3 regions of the Arthrobacter sp. K4-10C genome follow, and region 1 is predicted to be linked to each of the others. Evidence: riboswitches for the same ligand, from Rfam matches in the RefSeq annotation. Region 1 holds a riboswitch; each other region holds the start of a gene.
What was found. A riboswitch is a leader RNA that binds a small molecule or an ion and turns the genes downstream of it on or off. The one in region 1 is predicted to bind thiamine pyrophosphate.
Positions count from the first base shown of each region.

Region 2: linked by a shared signal. The riboswitch ahead of thiD (bifunctional hydroxymethylpyrimidine kinase/phosphomethylpyrimidine kinase) and the one ahead of AC5RUU_RS12445 (ECF transporter S component) in region 1 are both predicted to bind thiamine pyrophosphate.
Region 3: linked by a shared signal. The riboswitch ahead of thiC (phosphomethylpyrimidine synthase ThiC) and the one ahead of AC5RUU_RS12445 (ECF transporter S component) in region 1 are both predicted to bind thiamine pyrophosphate.

Region 1 covers NZ_JBNHFI010000008.1:48,031-54,006, forward strand. Annotated here, with positions in the region: gene AC5RUU_RS12420 (glycosyltransferase family 2 protein) at 1-99, opposite strand, end outside; gene AC5RUU_RS12425 (iron-containing redox enzyme family protein) at 96-1,151, opposite strand; gene AC5RUU_RS12430 (DUF4383 domain-containing protein) at 1,214-1,672, opposite strand; gene AC5RUU_RS12435 (hypothetical protein) at 1,788-1,994, opposite strand; gene AC5RUU_RS12440 (heme-degrading domain-containing protein) at 1,991-2,542, opposite strand; TPP riboswitch at 2,624-2,760, shown strand; gene AC5RUU_RS12445 (ECF transporter S component) at 2,819-3,442, shown strand; gene AC5RUU_RS12450 (ABC transporter ATP-binding protein) at 3,442-4,995, shown strand; gene AC5RUU_RS12455 (energy-coupling factor transporter transmembrane component T family protein) at 4,992-5,792, shown strand; gene AC5RUU_RS12460 (glycoside hydrolase family 25 domain-containing protein) at 5,797-5,976, opposite strand, start outside.
Region 2 covers NZ_JBNHFI010000015.1:22,222-28,197, reverse strand. Annotated here, with positions in the region: gene AC5RUU_RS18405 (Rne/Rng family ribonuclease) at 370-3,714, shown strand; TPP riboswitch at 3,872-3,969, shown strand; gene thiD (bifunctional hydroxymethylpyrimidine kinase/phosphomethylpyrimidine kinase) at 3,977-5,512, shown strand; gene rplU (50S ribosomal protein L21) at 5,785-5,976, shown strand, end outside.
Region 3 covers NZ_JBNHFI010000009.1:16,100-22,075, reverse strand. Annotated here, with positions in the region: gene AC5RUU_RS13565 (alpha/beta hydrolase) at 1-722, shown strand, start outside; gene thiC (phosphomethylpyrimidine synthase ThiC) at 793-2,628, opposite strand; TPP riboswitch at 2,623-2,730, opposite strand; gene AC5RUU_RS13555 (amidohydrolase family protein) at 2,809-3,891, shown strand; gene AC5RUU_RS13550 (VOC family protein) at 3,998-4,873, shown strand; gene AC5RUU_RS13545 (hypothetical protein) at 4,965-5,405, shown strand; gene rpsP (30S ribosomal protein S16) at 5,609-5,976, shown strand, end outside.

The DNA of each region.
Region 1 (5,976 bases):
CACCAGGTCGGCGAGTCCGGCATCATCGGTCCAGCGCAGGGGCAGGATGTACTCCGCCTGGAGCTGGGCTCCGGATGCCCCGATGGCAGGGGCGGTCATGCTGCCGCCGGCACGGCCGCCCTGAGTGATGGGCGGCCGTTCTCCCAGGACTCGAGCAGGTGGGCGGAGATCCTGGCGTCGATGGCCATGACAGCTGTCGCACCGAAAATAACGTCATCCAGCAGCCCGGGCTCGGCCTCCACCAGGCCGCCGGCAAGGTCCCGGCCCGCGATCTGCTCGTGGACCGCATCCGCTTCCACATGCTCGTCGAAGTAGTGGGTGACGTCGCTATCGAAGCCGTGCCGGCGGAAGCCGTTGCCGTACAGGCGGTTGGGCTGGGAGGACGTCATCTCATAGATGGCCAGGTGGCCTGTGATGGCGCCGCGGAGCCGCCGGTTCAGCCCGCAGAGGGACATCAGGTTGACGGCAGCAAGGGAGACCGCGGGGACGGCGTTGACGTACGCGCCGTAATGGTCATCCATCCCCAGTCCGCGCATGGTGCGGGCGAAGAGCGCGCTGTGCATCCGGTCCTGGCGGCCCCCGCCATACTCGTCCGCCTGGATCTCCACCAATGCTGCCTTGGGGCGGCCGCTGAGCCGGGGGATTGCCCACGTATGCGGATCGGCCTCTTTCAGCTGGTACACCGACTTGTGGATCAGGAACTCCTTGAGCTGGTCCAGGCTTGCCTTCCTGGCCACGTACCGGGAGACGCTGGGGCCGGTATCCCTGCCGGCGAGACCGAAAAGGATGTCCGCCACCGCGTCGCTGGTCAGGTCGGCCGCAGCCGGAAGGTCCAGGTCGCCGGCGGCCTCCCTGGCAGCCGCGCGCAGGGCCGTCTCGAACGGCTTCTCCAGCAATTGCCGGACCTGGATGAGTCCCGGGCTCCATTCCCATTCGTCCGATACTCCTGCCAGGCCGGAGTAGTGGAGCTCGTAGAGGCAGAAGAGGGCCAGCTGGGCATCATCATCGCCGATGATGTCTCCCGTTTCCGCCAGGCGCTGCGGGACCAGTTCCGACAGCCCCGCAAGGGCTTCGCCGGAGCCGTCCGGGCCGTCCGCCAGAACGTCGAACAGGGCGCTGCTGATGGGGCCTCTGGGCTTCGGAATTTCCATGGGTGCTCCTTGATCTGGGTAATGTGTGCCATTGCCGTCTGCACTGGCGGCAGTGGGGGTGGTCAGCGTTCCCGGCGGCCTGCCGGGGTGGTGCGGGGGGAGAGCAGGACGGCCAGGGCGATCATGGCCAGGCCCAGGATGAGGTGCAGCCAGTTGTCCGCAGAGTTCTCGGGAATGAAGTTGGCGGGTGTGGTGTCTCCGATTAGGAGGCCATACAGCCAGAGGACCAGGTAGATGACCCCGCCATAGATGAGGAAGTTCCTCGCCTGCCGGTGGGTGCCTGCCATGAAAACCCCTGCGATGCCGAAGAGAAGATGGACGAGGTTGTGGAGGACGGATACCTGGAAGATACCCAGCAGCAGCGCTTCCGAACCGGGGCCCGCAAAGCCAAGGGAACCGTAGTTGCTCGTGATGCCCGGAACGAATCCAAGGATGCCTGCGAGCAGGAATACGGCAGCCGAAGTCAGGGCAGACCACTGCAGGGCGGTTCGGACGCCCGTGGGGCGGGTGCTGACTGCCATGTTCCCATACTCCTCAAACGCGTTGAAACAATATAGTAAGCATGATTACTATCAAAAGCTAAGCAAGCTTTGTTTCCGCGCCGGGGTATCCGGAAGCCAACACTGTGCAGTCCCCTTATGCCGGGCCGGTCCAGGTGTAGGGGTTGGGGTGCTGTCCGCCGTTGCGGCCGTGCTCGTACCCCTGTTGCCATGCCTTGCCGACGGCGGACACCAGTTCGGCCAGCAGGGGATAGTAGGGATGGTCCGGGCCAATGAAAATCATCTCGTCCTCTGCCTTGTCCACCGCCGCCCGGACGGGGTTCTCAGCCGGCCAGCCGGTCATGGTGCGCCGTCTGCCCCTGTTGACCGCAGCACCTCACGCATCGCCTCCACCACCAGGTCGTGGTCCTGCACCTGCGGGAGTCCGGAAACCGTGACGGTGGCTACCGACCCCACGCCCTCCACGTAGACGGGGAAAGAACCGCCATGTGCCGCGTACTTCGTTTGATCGAACCACCCCTGGTCCTCGATCCGGCCCCCGCGGAGGCGGCCGCGCAGCCCCACCAGGAGGGAAGGCACCTCATACCGGGCGGCTGTCCGTTGCTTCGCGCGGATCCAGTGTTCGTTGTCAGGGGTGGCGCCGGGCAGGGCCACGTGGAACAGGACCTGTTCACCCTTGGTGATGTCGATCGCGATGGGCAGCCCGCGTTCCTTCCCGAGTTCCACGAGGAGGAGGCCAAGGTTCAGGGCGTCGTCCAGCGAGAAGCCTGGAAACTGGAGTTCGTGGATTTCGCCTTCGATGCGGCCGATGAGGGCCTGCAGCGAGCCCTCCGGCTGTACGGCGTCGGAGTCCGGATCGTAGTCAGTCACATGCGGCGGATTGGCAGTCATGGCCCACAATCTACCCCTGTCCAGGTGTAAACTGGACCACGCCCAACAGGGCAATCCAATGCATCATCCAAATCAAGCAACACACAACGACAGGGGAGCGCCGCCGTCGGAACTGGCAAGGCCAGGAACCGCAGGTGGGCGCTGAGAGTGCGGACAGCCGCAGACCCTCGAACCTGATCCGGTTAGTACCGGCGCAAGGGAGTCGAGTTCTCGAAGTCCGGCAGCGGTGAAGTGCCGTTTGCCGTGCTTTCCCCTCCTGTTTCCCAGGAGGATTCCATGAGCACTGCAGCAATCAAGAAGACCACCAGCAAGTCCTGGCGGGTCGTGGACATCGTGGTGGCGGCCCTGATCGCCATCGCTGGCGGCGTCATTTTCTGGGCATGGTCCCAGGGAGCAGCCGCAGTATCCGGGCCCATGAACGCCGTTTACCCGCCGCTCACCGGCCTGATTGCCGGTGGCTGGATGATCCCGGCAGTGCTGGGCATGCTCATCATCCGCAAGCCCGGCGCCGCCTTGTTCTGCGAGACCGTCGCAGCCACTGGTGAGCTCCTGATGGGCTCACAGTACGGCGCGTCGGTCCTGTTCTCCGGCCTCGTCCAGGGCCTCGGCGCCGAGATCATCTTCGCGGTCTTCGTCTACAAGAAGTTCAACTTGCCGGTCGCGCTGCTCGCCGGTGCCGCCGCCGGCCTCTTTTGCGGCCTGAACGACTCCTTCGCGCCGTGGGGCTGGAACATCGCCTACCCGGCCGGCGACAAGCTGGCTTACATCATCTTCACCGCGATTTCCGGCGCGGTCATCGCCGGCGCCCTGTCCTGGATTGCCACCCGCGGCCTGGCCAGGACCGGCGTCCTGAGCTCCTTCGCTTCCCGGAAGGCGGCAACGGAGCCCGTCTTCTCCTGATGCAGGCGCCAATCCACGAGGGCGTGGCCGGGGCCGTGCGTCCCGCCGCCGTCACTGCCCGCGGCTGGGGCTGGCGGCACGCCGGCCGCCCCAAGCCCGCCGTCCACGGCCTTGACCTGGACATCAGGCCGGGGGAGCGGGTGCTCCTGCTGGGCCCCTCCGGCGCCGGCAAGTCCACGCTGCTCCATGCCCTGGCCGGAGTCCTGGGTGATGCGAACGACGACGGCGAGGCCAGCGATTCCGACGAGTCGGGTTCGCTGCTGGTCGACGGCGGGTCCCCCCGGGGGCAGCGCGGCCGCGCTGGCCTGATGCAGCAGGACCCCGAAACGCAGGTGGTCCTCTCGAGGGTTGGGGACGACGTCGCCTTCGGCGCAGAGAACCTCGCCGTCCCCCGCGGCGCCATCTGGACCCGCGTCCACGAGGCGCTGGCCGACGTCGGGCTTTCCCACCTGCCACTGGACCACCCCACGTCGGCGCTGTCCGGCGGGCAGAAACAGCGCCTTGCCCTGGCGGGCATCCTTGCCATGCGCCCCGGGTTGATTCTGCTGGACGAGCCAACCGCGAACCTCGACCCGGCAGGAGTGCTCGAGGTCCGTGCCGCCGTGGAACGCTGCCTGGACAAAACCGGGGCAACGCTGGTGGTGGTGGAGCACCGGGTGTCGGTGTGGAAGGACCTGGTGGACCGGATTGTGGTCTTGCAGCCAGGCTCGGCCGCTGATCCCGCCGTGCTCCTTGACGGACCGCCGGACCGGGTGCTTGGCGAGGCTCGCGCCATGCTGGTGGGAGCCGGGGTATGGGTGCCCGGTTACCTGCCGGCCACGCGTGCGCGTGCCGCGGTTCCTGCCCCCGGCACGGGAAACCTCCTGCTGGCCGCGGAGAAAGTGGCCGTGTCCAGGGAACGTCCCCGCCGCAGCGGATTCCGGAAAATTCCGCCGGTCCCCGTGCAGGAGGGCATCTCCGCGCAGGTCCGGGCCGGGCAGGCGCTCGCAATTACCGGGCCCAACGGCGCGGGGAAGTCGACCTTTGCTCTGACCCTCGCGGGGCTGCTGGAGCCGGTCGCCGGAAAGGTCTCGGCAGCGACCGACCTGAGCCGGGGCGCGGGGATTGACCCCTACAAATGGAAGGCCGAGCAGCTGATCGAGCGGGTGGGAACGGTGTTCCAGGAGCCGGAGCACCAGTTCGTCACCGGCCGGGTGCTGGATGAGCTGCTGTTCGGACCGCGGCACCTGGGCCACGGCGAGGACCGCGTCGACGAACTGCTGGAGCGGCTGCGGCTCACATCCCTGGTGGATGCCAACCCCTACACCCTCTCCGGCGGGGAGAAGCGGCGGCTCTCCGTGGCAACCGTCCTTGCGGCCAGCCCGCAGGTGCTGGTTCTGGACGAGCCGACGTTTGGCCAGGACGCCAACACCTGGGCCGAGCTGGCGTCCTTCCTCTCCGAACTGCTTGATTCCGGCACCGCCGTAGTGTCCGTGACCCACGACACCGAGTTCACCGCCGCCCTGGGCGGGACAGAGCTGAAGCTGGCAACGACGGAAAAGGTGGCCCTGTGAGGCAGGAACTGAACCTGCGCGGCAACCACGCCCTGCTGACCCGCGCCAATCCGCTCAGCAAGCTGGCCGCCGTCGTCCTCATCACCGTTGTACTGGCGCTGTCCATCGACTGGGTGTCGGCCTCGGTGGCGTTGGCCTTCGAGTTCTTGCTGTTCCCCCTTGCCGGCCTCACGCTCACACTGCTCTGGCAGCGTGGGTGGCCGCTGATCGTCGCCGCCGCCGTGGGTGGCTGGAGCACCTCCATCCTGGCGCCGGACAGCGGGAGGACGCTCATCGACGCCGGCATCTGGACCATGAGCGAAGGTTCCCTGGAGATGGGGGTGGGGTTCATGCTCCGCGGCCTGGCCATCGCGCTGCCCGCGGTCCTGCTGATGAGTTGTACTGATCCCACCGACCTCGCCGACGCGCTGGCGCAGAAAGCACACCTGCCCCACCGGTTCGTCCTGGGTACCCTGGCCGCCATGCGCCTCGTGGGCCTGATGGCGGAGGAATGGCAGACCATCGGCATGGCACGCCGCGCCCGGGGCGTAGGCTCCCGGGGCAACGCGGTCCAGCGGGTGAAAGCCACGCTGGGGCAGAGTTTCGGCCTCCTGGTGCAGGCCATCCGCCGGGCGTCCAGGCTGGCCGTCACCATGGAGGCCCGTGGCTTCGGCGGCGGGACCCGCACCTGGGCCCGCGCCTCCACCTACAGTGCGCTGGATGCGTGGGTGCTGTCAGGCGGCTTGCTGATGGCAGGACTCGCAGTTGTGGCAGCAGTCTCTGCCGGCACGTGGAACATGGTGTGGCTGGGGAGCTAAGTTCCTACTTGCACGCGTAGTTGTAGTCGAAGCCACCTGACACGAACTGCGTCAGGACCACCTTGCCGCCGCGTGTCAACGGAGCCTTTGAGCAGGCGCTTGCGGCCCGGTAGGCGTTGCGGGAGCCGGCCAGCCAGCTCGGCAGCGGGTAGAGGTTGCTGGAGCTGCTGACAGTTCCGACGAT
Region 2 (5,976 bases), on a different contig from region 1:
AGCCAAAAGGGCGACAAGCCTATGCCTCCGCCGTGATTTAGCCGGGGTGTGAGAGAATGAACGTGGCTGGAAGCCGATCCACATTCGGACTCCGGTCCGGTGGACTGTTCTCAAGACCGCCAATGACGAGCAGGGCAGGCTTCGGAAGCTTACGGCACTCCCGCGACTCCATTGGACGGCACCTGGTTGTGGCACGTAGAACAACGGGTTTCAGGACATCCCCCGGCTCCCACGGGCTGCCGCACCCCAATGCCGGTGCGAACCTGGGAGTATCCACTTGACTTCTGTCAACGCCTGCGGGTTTTGACAATATGTGCCCCAATGGGTGCCGGATGTGGCGGTACGTCAGGGGCAGGAGTGTAGCTGCATATGGAAAACGAGCAAGACCTGGCTGTTAATGGCGATGCGGCGGCCGCGGAGGCCGCTGTTGCACCCAAGAGGACCCGCCGGAAAGCGGCGCCGAGAACAGACGACGGCGGCAGCGGCGCGGGGGACAACGCCCCGGCGGACGCTGCGACGGCGGAGAACGTTGAAGCCGCCGCTGCTGAAGCCAAGGCACCGGCCCGCCGTACCCGCGCCCGCAAGAAAGTTGAAGTTGCTGAACCGCTCCCGGCCTTCGCCGATGATGCGGCAGCAGCCGGAGTCACTGCAGGCACGCCGGCGGACACTGAGGAAAGCGTGCCTGCCGCCGGCGAACCCGAAACGGAAACCAAACCTGTACGCCGCCGTCGGGTAGCCACCCGAAAAGCCGCAGCCCCGGCATCGGCACCCGACGCGACGTCCACCGGGGAAACCGCTGTGGCGGAAGCGGCCGTACAGCAGCCAGGGGCGCCTGCTGCTGACGAAGCGGCGGACGCCCAAGGCGCCCACACTGCACCCGCCGTGGAAGAAGCATCGGAAGAGCCAGCGCCGGAAGCCGGGCAGTCGCCGCCGGGCGCTGCAGCGGACACCAGCCCGCAGCCCGGGGCAGCGGAGCAAACTGCGGCTGGAAAAGAGACTCCTGTGGCACCCGCTGCCAGCCCCTTCGCTTCGCTGTTCATGGAACCCGCGTCCCCCACTTCTGTACTGTTCCAGGCCCCGGACTTGAGCACCGTGGTACGCCCGGCGGCAGCCGCCGCCGAGGAAGCGGAAGCGGACGACGCCGAGGACGGCGACGCGGACGACTCCGCCAGCCGCCGCAGGCGCCGCAGCCGCGGACGCCGCGGGCGCAGCCGCCTCGATGAACGCGATGCGGACTCCGGCGCCGATGCCGAAGGCGGCGACGACGCCGAAGACGCTGACGAAGAACGGTCCGGGCTGCTGGAAGAGGGCGTGACGTCCCGCCGCCGGCGCCGGCGGCGCCGCGGTGACCAGGACCTCGAGCTGACCGGCGGCGGGGATGACGACCCGCCCAACACGGTGACCCGTGTCCGCGCCCCCCGGGCCGTGAGCGAGCAGGTCGCCAGCAACCGGGTTACCAGTGTGAAGGGTTCCACCCGCCTGGAGGCGAAGAAGCAGCGCCGCCGCGAGTCGCGCGATACGGGCCGCCGCCGCACTGTCATTACCGAGGCCGAATTCCTGGCCCGCCGGGAGTCCGTGGACCGGCAGATGATCGTCCGCCAGCGCGATGACAGAATCCAGATCGCGGTCCTCGAAGACGGCGTCCTGGCCGAGCACTTCGTCTCCAAGACCCAGCAGGACTCGCTGATCGGCAACGTCTACCTGGGCAAGGTCCAGAACGTCCTGCCTTCCATGGAGGCAGCCTTCGTTGACATCGGGCGCGGCCGTAACGCCGTTCTGTACGCAGGCGAGGTGAACTGGGAGGCCGTCAACCTCGAGGGCAAGCAGCGCCGTATCGAAAACGCCCTCAAGTCAGGCGACACCGTCCTGGTCCAGGTGACCAAGGACCCCGTCGGGCACAAGGGCGCACGCCTCACCAGCCAGATCTCGCTGCCCGGACGCTACCTTGTGTACGTGCCTGGCGGTTCCATGACGGGCATCTCCCGCAAGCTGCCCGACGTCGAACGCAACCGCCTCAAGCGCATCCTCAAGGACCGCCTCCCTGAGCAGGCTGGGGTCATCGTCCGCACAGCCGCGGAGGGAGCGTCCGAGGAAGAGCTGACGCACGACATCAATCGGCTGCGCGCGCAGTGGGAAGGCATCGAAAGCCAGTCCACCTCCACCAAGGTCCTGGCACCCGAACTGCTGTACGGCGAGCCGGACCTCACCATCAAGGTGGTGCGTGACGTCTTCAACGAGGACTTCTCCAAGCTGATCGTGTCCGGTGAAGAAGCCTGGGACACCATTGAGGCCTACGTCACCTACGTTGCCCCGGACTTGGTGGGCCGCCTTGAGAAGTGGACCAAGGACCAGGACATCTTTGCGGCATGGCGGATCGATGAGCAGATCCACAAGGCCCTGGAACGCAAGGTGTTCCTGCCCTCCGGCGGTTCTCTGGTGATCGACCGCACCGAGGCCATGACCGTGGTGGACGTCAACACCGGCAAGTTCACGGGCAGCGGCGGCAACCTTGAGGAAACCGTCACCAAGAACAACCTTGAAGCAGCCGAGGAAGTGGTGCGCCAGCTCCGCCTCCGCGATATCGGCGGCATTATCGTCATCGACTTCATCGACATGGTGCTGGAATCCAACCGGGACCTGGTCCTGCGCCGCCTGGTGGAATGCCTGGGCCGCGACCGCACCAAGCACCAGGTTGCCGAAGTCACGTCGCTGGGCCTGGTCCAGATGACCCGCAAGCGCATGGGCACGGGGCTCCTTGAGGTGTTCGGGGAGCAGTGCGAAGCGTGCGCCGGCCGCGGTGTGGTGACCCACGACGACCCCGTGGAGCATCGCCGCGCGAACATCGTTGCCGCCGAGCACCACGTGCAGCGTTCCGACATTCGGCCCGACGTCCGCGCCGAAGGGCACCGTAATGAGGGACAGCGGACCGACAGCAGCCAGCCGAACGGCAGGCCGGACCGCAAACGGCGGCGCGGACGCGGTGGCCAGCAGCCTGAAGCTGCCCCGGCTGCGGCGGTGCATGTCCATACCGTCCATCCGGATCCGGCCGATGCCGAGCGGCACGCGAAGGCGGAAGCCACCAGGCTGGCCCTTGCCAACATCGCTGCCGCGGCGCATGCGGCGCACCTGCACGATGACGAGGTGGCGGCGGCCAAACAGGCGCAGTCAGTCCAGCCCGAAACGCCGGCCGCAGAAGACAAGCACGACGCCGGCGCGGCGCCCCGGCCGGCGGCTGTCCTGACCTTCGGCGGCGAGAAGGTTGTCCTGCCGTTCGTGGAGCATGCCGAAGAACAGCAGCCGCAGCCGGCCCTCACCCTGGACCGGCTCGCTGAAGCTTTCGCCCACCTTGGTGAACCGGCACCTGCTGGTGAAACGCCGGCGGAAGAACATGAAACCAAGGTTTCCGAGGCCGGGCCGGTCAACGCCGAACAGCCGCCTGCACCCGCAGCAGAGGAAAAGGACTGGTCTGACCACACTGTGGACCAGACCCGCCAGCGCCGGCCGCGGCGCAACCGCAGCGCCAGCCGTGCCCAGGGTGCCGCCAATGAAACCACTGTGCAGCACCATGAGAACGCGCCTGCGGCCAGCACCGGGCACACACATGCTGCCAAGGCGCCGGAACCCGCGGCCTCCGCAGACCGCAAGGATGGGACTGCCAAACCCGCCGAGGCGCCCATCATCCTGGGCGTCGGGGTTCCCGCCTCCGAGCTGTAACCCTTGGCGGGTGCGCCGGGAGCCCCACCTTTCGACCAGTCCCCGTTTGGTGGACTTCTCCCCTCTGAAGTACCGGGGGAAAAGTCCACCAAACGGGGACTTTTCGCGCAATGCCCGCTTCACCTTTGAGGCGCCCGAAGCAAAACGGCTAGGCTGGGGGACTGACACGGGGTGCCGCGCGAAGGGCCGGCTGAGATCCAGACCCGTTGAACCTGTCCGGCTAGTACCGGCGAAGGGATGTCTCTTGTCTTCGACTCTTGTTTTGCCCCCAGTAGATCTCCAGGCCGGCACTCTTGAAACCGCTACCGTGCCGCCCGGGACCGGCAGGGACGTGCCGCGTGTCCTGTCCATCGCCGGCTCGGACCCGTCGGGGGGTGCAGGTATCCAGGCGGATCTGAAAAGCATCGCCGCTCACGGCGGGTACGGTATGGCCGCCATCACCGCCCTTACCGCACAGAACACCCACGGTGTGGCTGCGGTCCATGTGCCGCCGGTGTCCTTCCTGGCGGCCCAGCTGGATGCCATCAGCGACGACATCAGCATCGACGCCGTCAAGATCGGCATGCTGGGCGACGCCGGGGTGATCGCCGCCGTACGGACATGGCTGGAAAACGTACGCCCCGCCGTCGTGGTCCTCGACCCGGTGATGGTGGCCACCAGCGGTGACCGGCTGCTGCAAGAATCCGCCGAGGCGGCGCTTCGCGAACTCCTGCCGCTCGCGCACCTCATCACCCCCAACCTCGCCGAACTGGCCATCCTCGTAGGGGAGGAACAGCAGGACACCTGGGCCGGAGCCCTGGCACAGGGCAGGAAACTTGCCGCGGCCACCGGTGCCACGGTCCTGGTGAAAGGCGGCCATCTGGCGGGTGCGGACTGCCCGGACGCGCTGGTGAATACCGGCGGGCTGCTGGGCGCCGAGGTCGTGGAGGTGCCGGGGGAGCGGGTGGCAACCCGGAACAGCCACGGAACCGGCTGTTCGCTGTCCTCCGCAATGGCCACTGTCCAGGCGCGGCTGGGGGACTGGGAGGCGGCCCTGCGGGACGTGAAGCCCTGGCTGGTCGGTGCGCTGGAAACCGCTGGCCGCCTGGAGGTGGGAACCGGGAACGGGCCCGTCCACCATTTCCACCACGTGCGGCCGGTTCCGCACCAGGGGGCTTTCGCGGCCAGCCTCAGGGCTGCTGCTGAAGCGGACCTGGACGCCATTTACGGGCTGGACTTCATCCGCGGACTGGCCACGGGCAGCCTGCCCGAGAAGGAGTTTGCCTACTACCTGGCCCAGGACGCCATCTACCTCAACGGCTACTCCCGGATCCTGGCAAGGGCAAGCGCCCTTGCGCCCACCGAGGCGGAGCAGCTGTTTTGGGCCGGGTCCGCGCAGCAGTGCCTTGAAGTGGAGTCTGAGCTGCACAGGTCCTGGCTGAGCACCCGCACCGTCCGGCCCGAATTGGGTCCTGTGACAAAGTCCTACGTCGACCACCTCACGGCGGCCTCGGCGTCGGGCAGTTACGCGGTGCTGGCCGCGGCCGTCCTCCCTTGTTTCTGGCTGTACGCGGAGGTGGGCAAAAAGCTGCACGCCCAGTTCCTGGCCGCAGGTGAACCGGCCGGGCACCCCTACGCCGAGTGGCTCCGGACCTACGCCGACGAGGACTTCGCCGAGGCAACCCGCAAGGCCATCGCCTTCGTGGACGAGGCCGGCCGGAACGCGTCGGACGCTGAACGGGCCGCCATGGCCACGGCCTTCAAGCAGTCCTGCCGCCTGGAAGTGGAGTTTTTCGACGCGCCGCGGCTGCACTCCTGAGCCTCCCGGGGCGGTCCCGGCGGTATCATGGATGGTGCGCGGTACCGCCGCCCACTGTGGTGCCACTGTCCTGTGGTTGCTATCACAGTAGGCGCGCCGGAGCCAGCCTCATTTGCGGCCGAAGACGAAATTAGCGTAGTCTAGTTCTTCGGTGCTTACGCCAACACTTGGGTTATGACCCCACGGCGTTGAGGCACAGCGAGAAACCAGCCTGTTAGAGCCGGTTCCGCACGCAAATTTTGTTAGAAACGTCGAGAGAAGTGAGTTCCCAAGTGGTGTACGCGATTGTCCGCGCAGGCGGCCGCCAAGAGAAGGTTTCCGTCGGAGACTTCGTTACCCTGAACCGCGTCGCCGGTGGGGCTGGCAGCACCATTCAGCTGCCCGCACTGCTCCTGGTAGACGGTGACAAGGTCACCTCCGCCGCTGCCGACCTGGCCAAGGTGACTGTCACGGCTGAGATCCTC
Region 3 (5,976 bases), on a different contig from region 1:
GGGTAGTGTTCGTGCACGGCGCCGGAAGCTTCGGTGCCGCGGCATGGCCGCGCCAGCACGGCATGGCGCTGTCCTACGACGCACTGTTCCTGCGCCGCCACGGCTTTGACCCGGAGGCGGAACCTGTCGAGTCCTCATTCGCGGCAGACACCGCCATCGTGCTGCGGTCCCTGGCCGATGACGGACGGGGCGCCGCCGGCGGACACGTGGTGGCGCATGCCCAGGGTGCCATCGCGGCCATGATGGCCGCCGTCGAACGGCCGGACCTCGTCTATTCTCTGACACTCGTGGAACCCGCCTGCCTGTCACTGACGGCGGAACTGCCGGCCACCGCGGCCCACATTAGGCTGATGCAGCCGCTGCTCGAGGTCCGCCACCAGCTCAGCGATGACGATTTCCAGCGGGAGTTTGTGCGCCGGGTGTACGCCACTGACCTGCAGGAACCGGCCACCGCGGAGGAGAAGCGGTCCGCCAGGCGCCTCCGGCTGCAGGCGCCCTCATGGGAGGCGCCGCTGCATATCGTTCCGGGCGTCCCCACCCTGGTCCTGACCGGGGGCTGGGAACCCCTGTACGAGGAAATCGCCGGCTACCTCCGCGAAACCGGAGCCGTGCACCGCGTCTCTCCCGGAGGGCACAGGCCCCAGGACTCCGCGGACGGGGACCGGACCATCCGGTCCTTCATCAGAGACGTCAGCAGGGCCCAGCCTGCCCGCGCGTCCTGACCCGCGCAGGCCCGGGCTTCCCCTCCGCCCGGCCGGCCCCCAATAGCCAGCCGGACGAAAGGGAAGGCTTCTATGTGGAGATACTCTCGGGTAGCCGCAGCTCCGGCAGGTAAACCCTGCCTCCCGAGGCCATGAATTCCTGGCTCTTCTCCCGCATGCCGCTTGCCATGTCCGCCAGGGCTGCCTGCGCTTCCGCGGAGCCGTACTCATCCCGGATGTCCTGGCTGATCCGCATGGAGCAGAACTTGGGTCCGCACATGGAGCAGAAATGGGCCGTCTTGGCCGGCTCCGCGGGCAGCGTCTCGTCATGGAAAGCCTCGGCGGTCACCGGGTCCAGCGACAGGGCGAACTGGTCCCGCCAGCGGAACTCGAAGCGGGCCTTTGACAGTGCGTCATCCCGTTCGTGAGCGCCGGGGTGGCCCTTGGCCAGGTCTGCGGCGTGCGCTGCAATCTTGTAGGTAATGACTCCCGTCTTGACGTCGTCCTTGTTGGGCAGGCCCAGGTGTTCCTTTGGAGTCACGTAGCAGAGCATCGCCGTGCCGTACCGGGCGATCTCCGTGGCGCCGATGGCTGATGTGATGTGGTCATAGCCGGGCGCTACGTCGGTAACCAGGGGACCCAGGGTGTAGAACGGGGCGCCCTTGCACAACTCCTGCTGGCGCTCGACGTTTTCCCGGACCAGGTGGAAGGGAATGTGCCCCGGCCCCTCCACCATTACCTGGACGTCGTGTTCCCAGGCGCGCTGCGTCAGTTCCGCGAGCGTGTCCAGTTCCGCGAATTGCGCGGCGTCGTTGGCGTCCGCCGTTGCTCCGGGCCGCAGGCCGTCTCCCAGCGAAAACGCCACGTCGTACCTGGCGAAGATCTCACACAGCTCGTCGAAGTGCGTGTAGAGGAAGTTCTCCTGGTGGTGCGCCAGGCACCAGCCGGCCATGATTGATCCGCCCCGGGAGACGATGCCGGTGACCCGGTTGGCAGTCAACGGCACGTAACGGAGCAGGACGCCGGCATGGACGGTCATGTAGTCCACACCCTGTTCGCACTGCTCGATGACAGTGTCACGGAAAATTTCCCAGGTTAGCTTGTTGGCCTCGCCGTTGACCTTCTCAAGCGCCTGGTAGATGGGAACCGTACCGATCGGCACAGGGGAGTTGCGGATGATCCATTCCCGCGTTGTGTGGATATCGTCACCGGTGGAGAGGTCCATGACGGTGTCCGCGCCCCACTGCGTGGCCCATTGCAGTTTGTCCACTTCTTCGGCTATGGAGCTGGTCACGGCGGAGTTGCCGATGTTGGCGTTGATCTTCACCAGGAATGCCTTGCCGATGATCATCGGCTCCGACTCCGGGTGGTTGATGTTGCTGGGGATGATGGCGCGGCCGGCGGCCAGTTCGCTGCGGACCAGCTCCACATCGCAGTTCTCTCGCAGGGCCACAAAGCGCATCTCGGGGGTGATGATGCCCTGCCTGGCATAGTGCATCTGGGTCACGGTCCGGCCTTCGACGGCGCGGCGGGGCACCGGCTGCGCACCCCTCCACTCAGCGGAGGCTGCACCGCGGCGCACAGCCGAGCGGCCGTCGTCGAGCAGGTTCCGGCCCCTGCCGCTGTACGCTTCCGTATCTTCCCGCGCCGCGATCCATGCGGAGCGGAAGGGAGGCAGGCCCATCACCGGATCGCTGCCCGGGCCGGCGGTCCGGTAGGTACGGAAGGGCTCGTTGACTTCCCCATTGGGTGACGGTTCCAGGGAAATCTCCGTCACCGGAACCCGGATTCCGTTAGCCGTGTCTTCTATGAAGGCCAACGAATGCGACGCCAAAGATTGGGTAACAGGTTCCGCGGGCTTCTCACCAGGCAGGGCTGTCCCTGGCTGGTTTCGGGTAGGGCTCAGCTGTTCATTTGGTGTACTCAAGGAATACTCACTTCCTTCGCCGGCATTACCCGGACAGGTTCGACGGTCGCAGGCTGCATCAGCCCGATCTCAGCCCCTGCAGGGGCACCCGTGTGGTCAGGAACGAAGCTACCACAGCCGCTCCGGAAGCCCTTGTCATATTGGCAGTGCTAGCCTGACTGGCGACGAAAAGGGTGCCGGATGCCGAAGATCATCGAATTCAGCGGGCCAGTGCTGACTGCACCGGACAGCGAACACCGGGGCCTGTGGTCAGTGGACGGGAAACTCACGTTCGCCCGCCCGCAGCAGGCACCGGACCGCGTGCTGGACGGCTGGGTGCTGCCGGGCCTGGTGGATGCCCACTGCCACATCGGGCTCGGGCCCGGCGGGCCGGTGGATGCTCCAACCGCGGCCGCCCAGGCCCGGGCAGACCTGGCGGCGGGCACGTTGCTGGTGCGCGATGCCGGTTCACCGGCAGATACCCGGTGGATGCAGGGAGGCCGGGACTTTCCGGTGCTGATCAGGGCCGGACGCCACGTTGCCCGCACCCGCCGATACCTTCGCGGCTTCGCGGACGAGGTGGAGCCGGAGAACCTCGTGGAGGCCGTGCGCAAACAGGCACGCGACGGAGACGGTTGGGTGAAGCTCGTGGGGGACTGGATCGACCGCCGGGCCGGGGACCTGGCACCCTCGTTTCCCGCCGCCGTCGTCCGGGATGCTGTGCAGGCCGCGCACGACGAAGGCTCCCGGGTGACCGCCCACTGCTTCGCGGAAGACACCCTGGACCAGATGCTGGACGCCGGCATTGACTGCATTGAGCATGCCACCGGGCTCCTGCCCCGGCACCTTCCCCGCTTCGCGGAGCAGGGCGTGCCCATCGTCCCCACCCTGGTGAACATCGCCACGTTTCCCGACATTGCCGCCCAGGCGCAGCCAAAGTTTCCGCGCTATGCAGCGCACATGCTTGCCCTGTGGGAGCGTCACCTGGAACGGGTAGGTGAGGCCTACGACGCCGGCGTACGGATTTTCGCCGGCACGGACGCCGGAAGCGTCATCCGCCACGGACGGATCGCCGACGAGATCTTCGCCTTGCATTCCGCCGGGCTTCCCATGCCCGCAGCGCTGGACGCAGCCTGCTGGTCCGCACGGGAGTGGCTCGGAGCGGACGGCCTGCAGGAAGGTGCGCGGGCCGACGTCGTCATCTGCAGGGACGATCCGCGTGTCCGGCCGGCCGCAATCCGGAAGCTGGCCCACGTGGTGCTGGGAGGCCGCGTCATCGCCTGAAGAGTTTGCAGGAATTCAAAGGTGCTTGGAATAAATTGAAGCTTCAAGTAATTTTAACTGTGACAGGCCGTCTTATCCGCACGGCCTCCAGCACAGGGAGCGTTCAATGACTGCAGAAGCCACCAGCCAGGATCTTCTTCCCGCCGACCTCGCCATGGGCACCGTGATGCTCAAGGTCGGCGACATGAAGGTCATGACCGATTACTACCAGCGTGCCCTCGGCCTTGAGGTTGTTGCGGAGCAGGACGGCGGGCTCTACCTCGGCCGCCTGCAGAAGCCGCTGGTCCACCTGGCGCCCGCGCCCGGGCTGAATCTTCCGGGCAGGGGAGAGGCCGGCCTCTTCCATACCGCGCTGCTCTTCGAGGACCAGGCTTCCCTCGCCGCCACCATTGCCACCGCCGCCCGGTTCAATCCGCACTCCTTCACCGGCAGCGCGGACCACCTTGTCAGCGAGGCCTTCTATTTCAATGACCCTGAAGGGAACGGCATTGAGCTGTACTGGGACAGGCCGCGCAGCAACTGGTCCTGGAACGGCACGGACGTGGTGATGGACAGCCTGGCACTTCCACCGCAGCGCTACCTTGAGCAGCACCTCACGGAGGAATCCCTTGAAGGGCAGCGCCACACCGCTGCCGGCGTGGGCCATGTCCACCTCCAGGTGGGTGACGTGCAGTCCGCCCGCGACTTTTACGTCGGAATTCTCGGCTTCGAGAAAACCGCGGGCTGGCACGGTCAGGCCCTCTTCGTGTCTGCCGGCCGCTACCACCACCATATGGCCATGAATGTCTGGAACAGCCGCGGCGCGGGCCCCCGCAAGGACACGCTGGGCCTGGGCGAGGTCCTCATCGAAGTGCCCACTGGTGACGACGTCGGTGCGCTGGCTGACCGCCTGAAGGTCGCCGGAGTGCCGTCCCGCCACACCGGCGCGGAACTGAGGTTCGAAGACCCCTGGCGGAACAACATCCGGGTGGCAGTGCGCTGACCGCGGCGCCCCCGTATTAGGCTGAAACTGAACGGCCGGGTGCGGGACATGAGCCCGTCCGCCTCACTTTCGACGGAAGAAGGGTACTCCAATGGGCTTCACCGAGATCTTTGTCGCCACCCATGATGCCGCGCTTAAGCGTGCCGGCCTTCTCGACGAAGGCGGCAGCGCGCCGGCCGGCCAGGGGGTGCGGATCCCGGACATCAGCGACTTTGAGGTGGAGCAGCTCGGGGACCTTGCCGGCACCGCCGTGCACGCCGGTGGCGCGGACTACGAACTGACCATGGTCGATGTCACAAGCGATTCGCTGCTTGCTGTCCCACCGGCCATGGTCCGTGCCCTGGCCGACTTGTTGAGCTATGAGACCGAGGGCGAGGGAAACGTCCTCGACGATGTTGCCGAGCAGTGGGCGGCGCAGGACGACATGCCGTTCGATGCTGCCCGGGCGCGGACGTACATCCAGCAGCTGGCCGAACTGGCCCGCGGTATCGACGATTCGGAACGAACGGGACTCTACGTCTGGTCCGCCTGAGCGTTTTAGCGGGCCCGTCCCCGGCCCGGACCGCGTCAAGTCGAAATCGCGGCGCTCATCTGGCACAATAAACAGGTACTCGATCTGCGCGGCCCCTCTCTCCGCGTCCGGATCCTGTCCTTCGAACCCGCAAGTACGGCCCGCCCCACGGGTGCAGAAAACCGGGCTCACCCCCTTTTTCTGAAACAGGAGTGACCACAAAAGTGGCCGTAAAGATTCGCCTTAAGCGCTTCGGCAAGATGCGCGCCCCGTACTACCGCATCGTCGTCGCGGACTCACGCACCAAGCGTGACGGCCGCGCCATCGAGGAAATCGGCAAGTACCACCCCACCGAAGAGCCCTCATACATCGAGGTCAACTCCGAGCGTGCACAGTACTGGCTGTCCGTCGGCGCCCAGCCGTCCGAGCAGGTTGCCGCGATCCTGAAGATCACCGGTGACTGGCAGAAGTTCAAGGGCCTGCCGGGCCAGGAAGGCACCCTCAAGACCAAGTCTGAGAAGGAAGCCTTCGTTGCCCCGGAAAAGGGCACCGTGATCATCCCGGAAGCCATCACCAAGAAGGCACCCAAGTC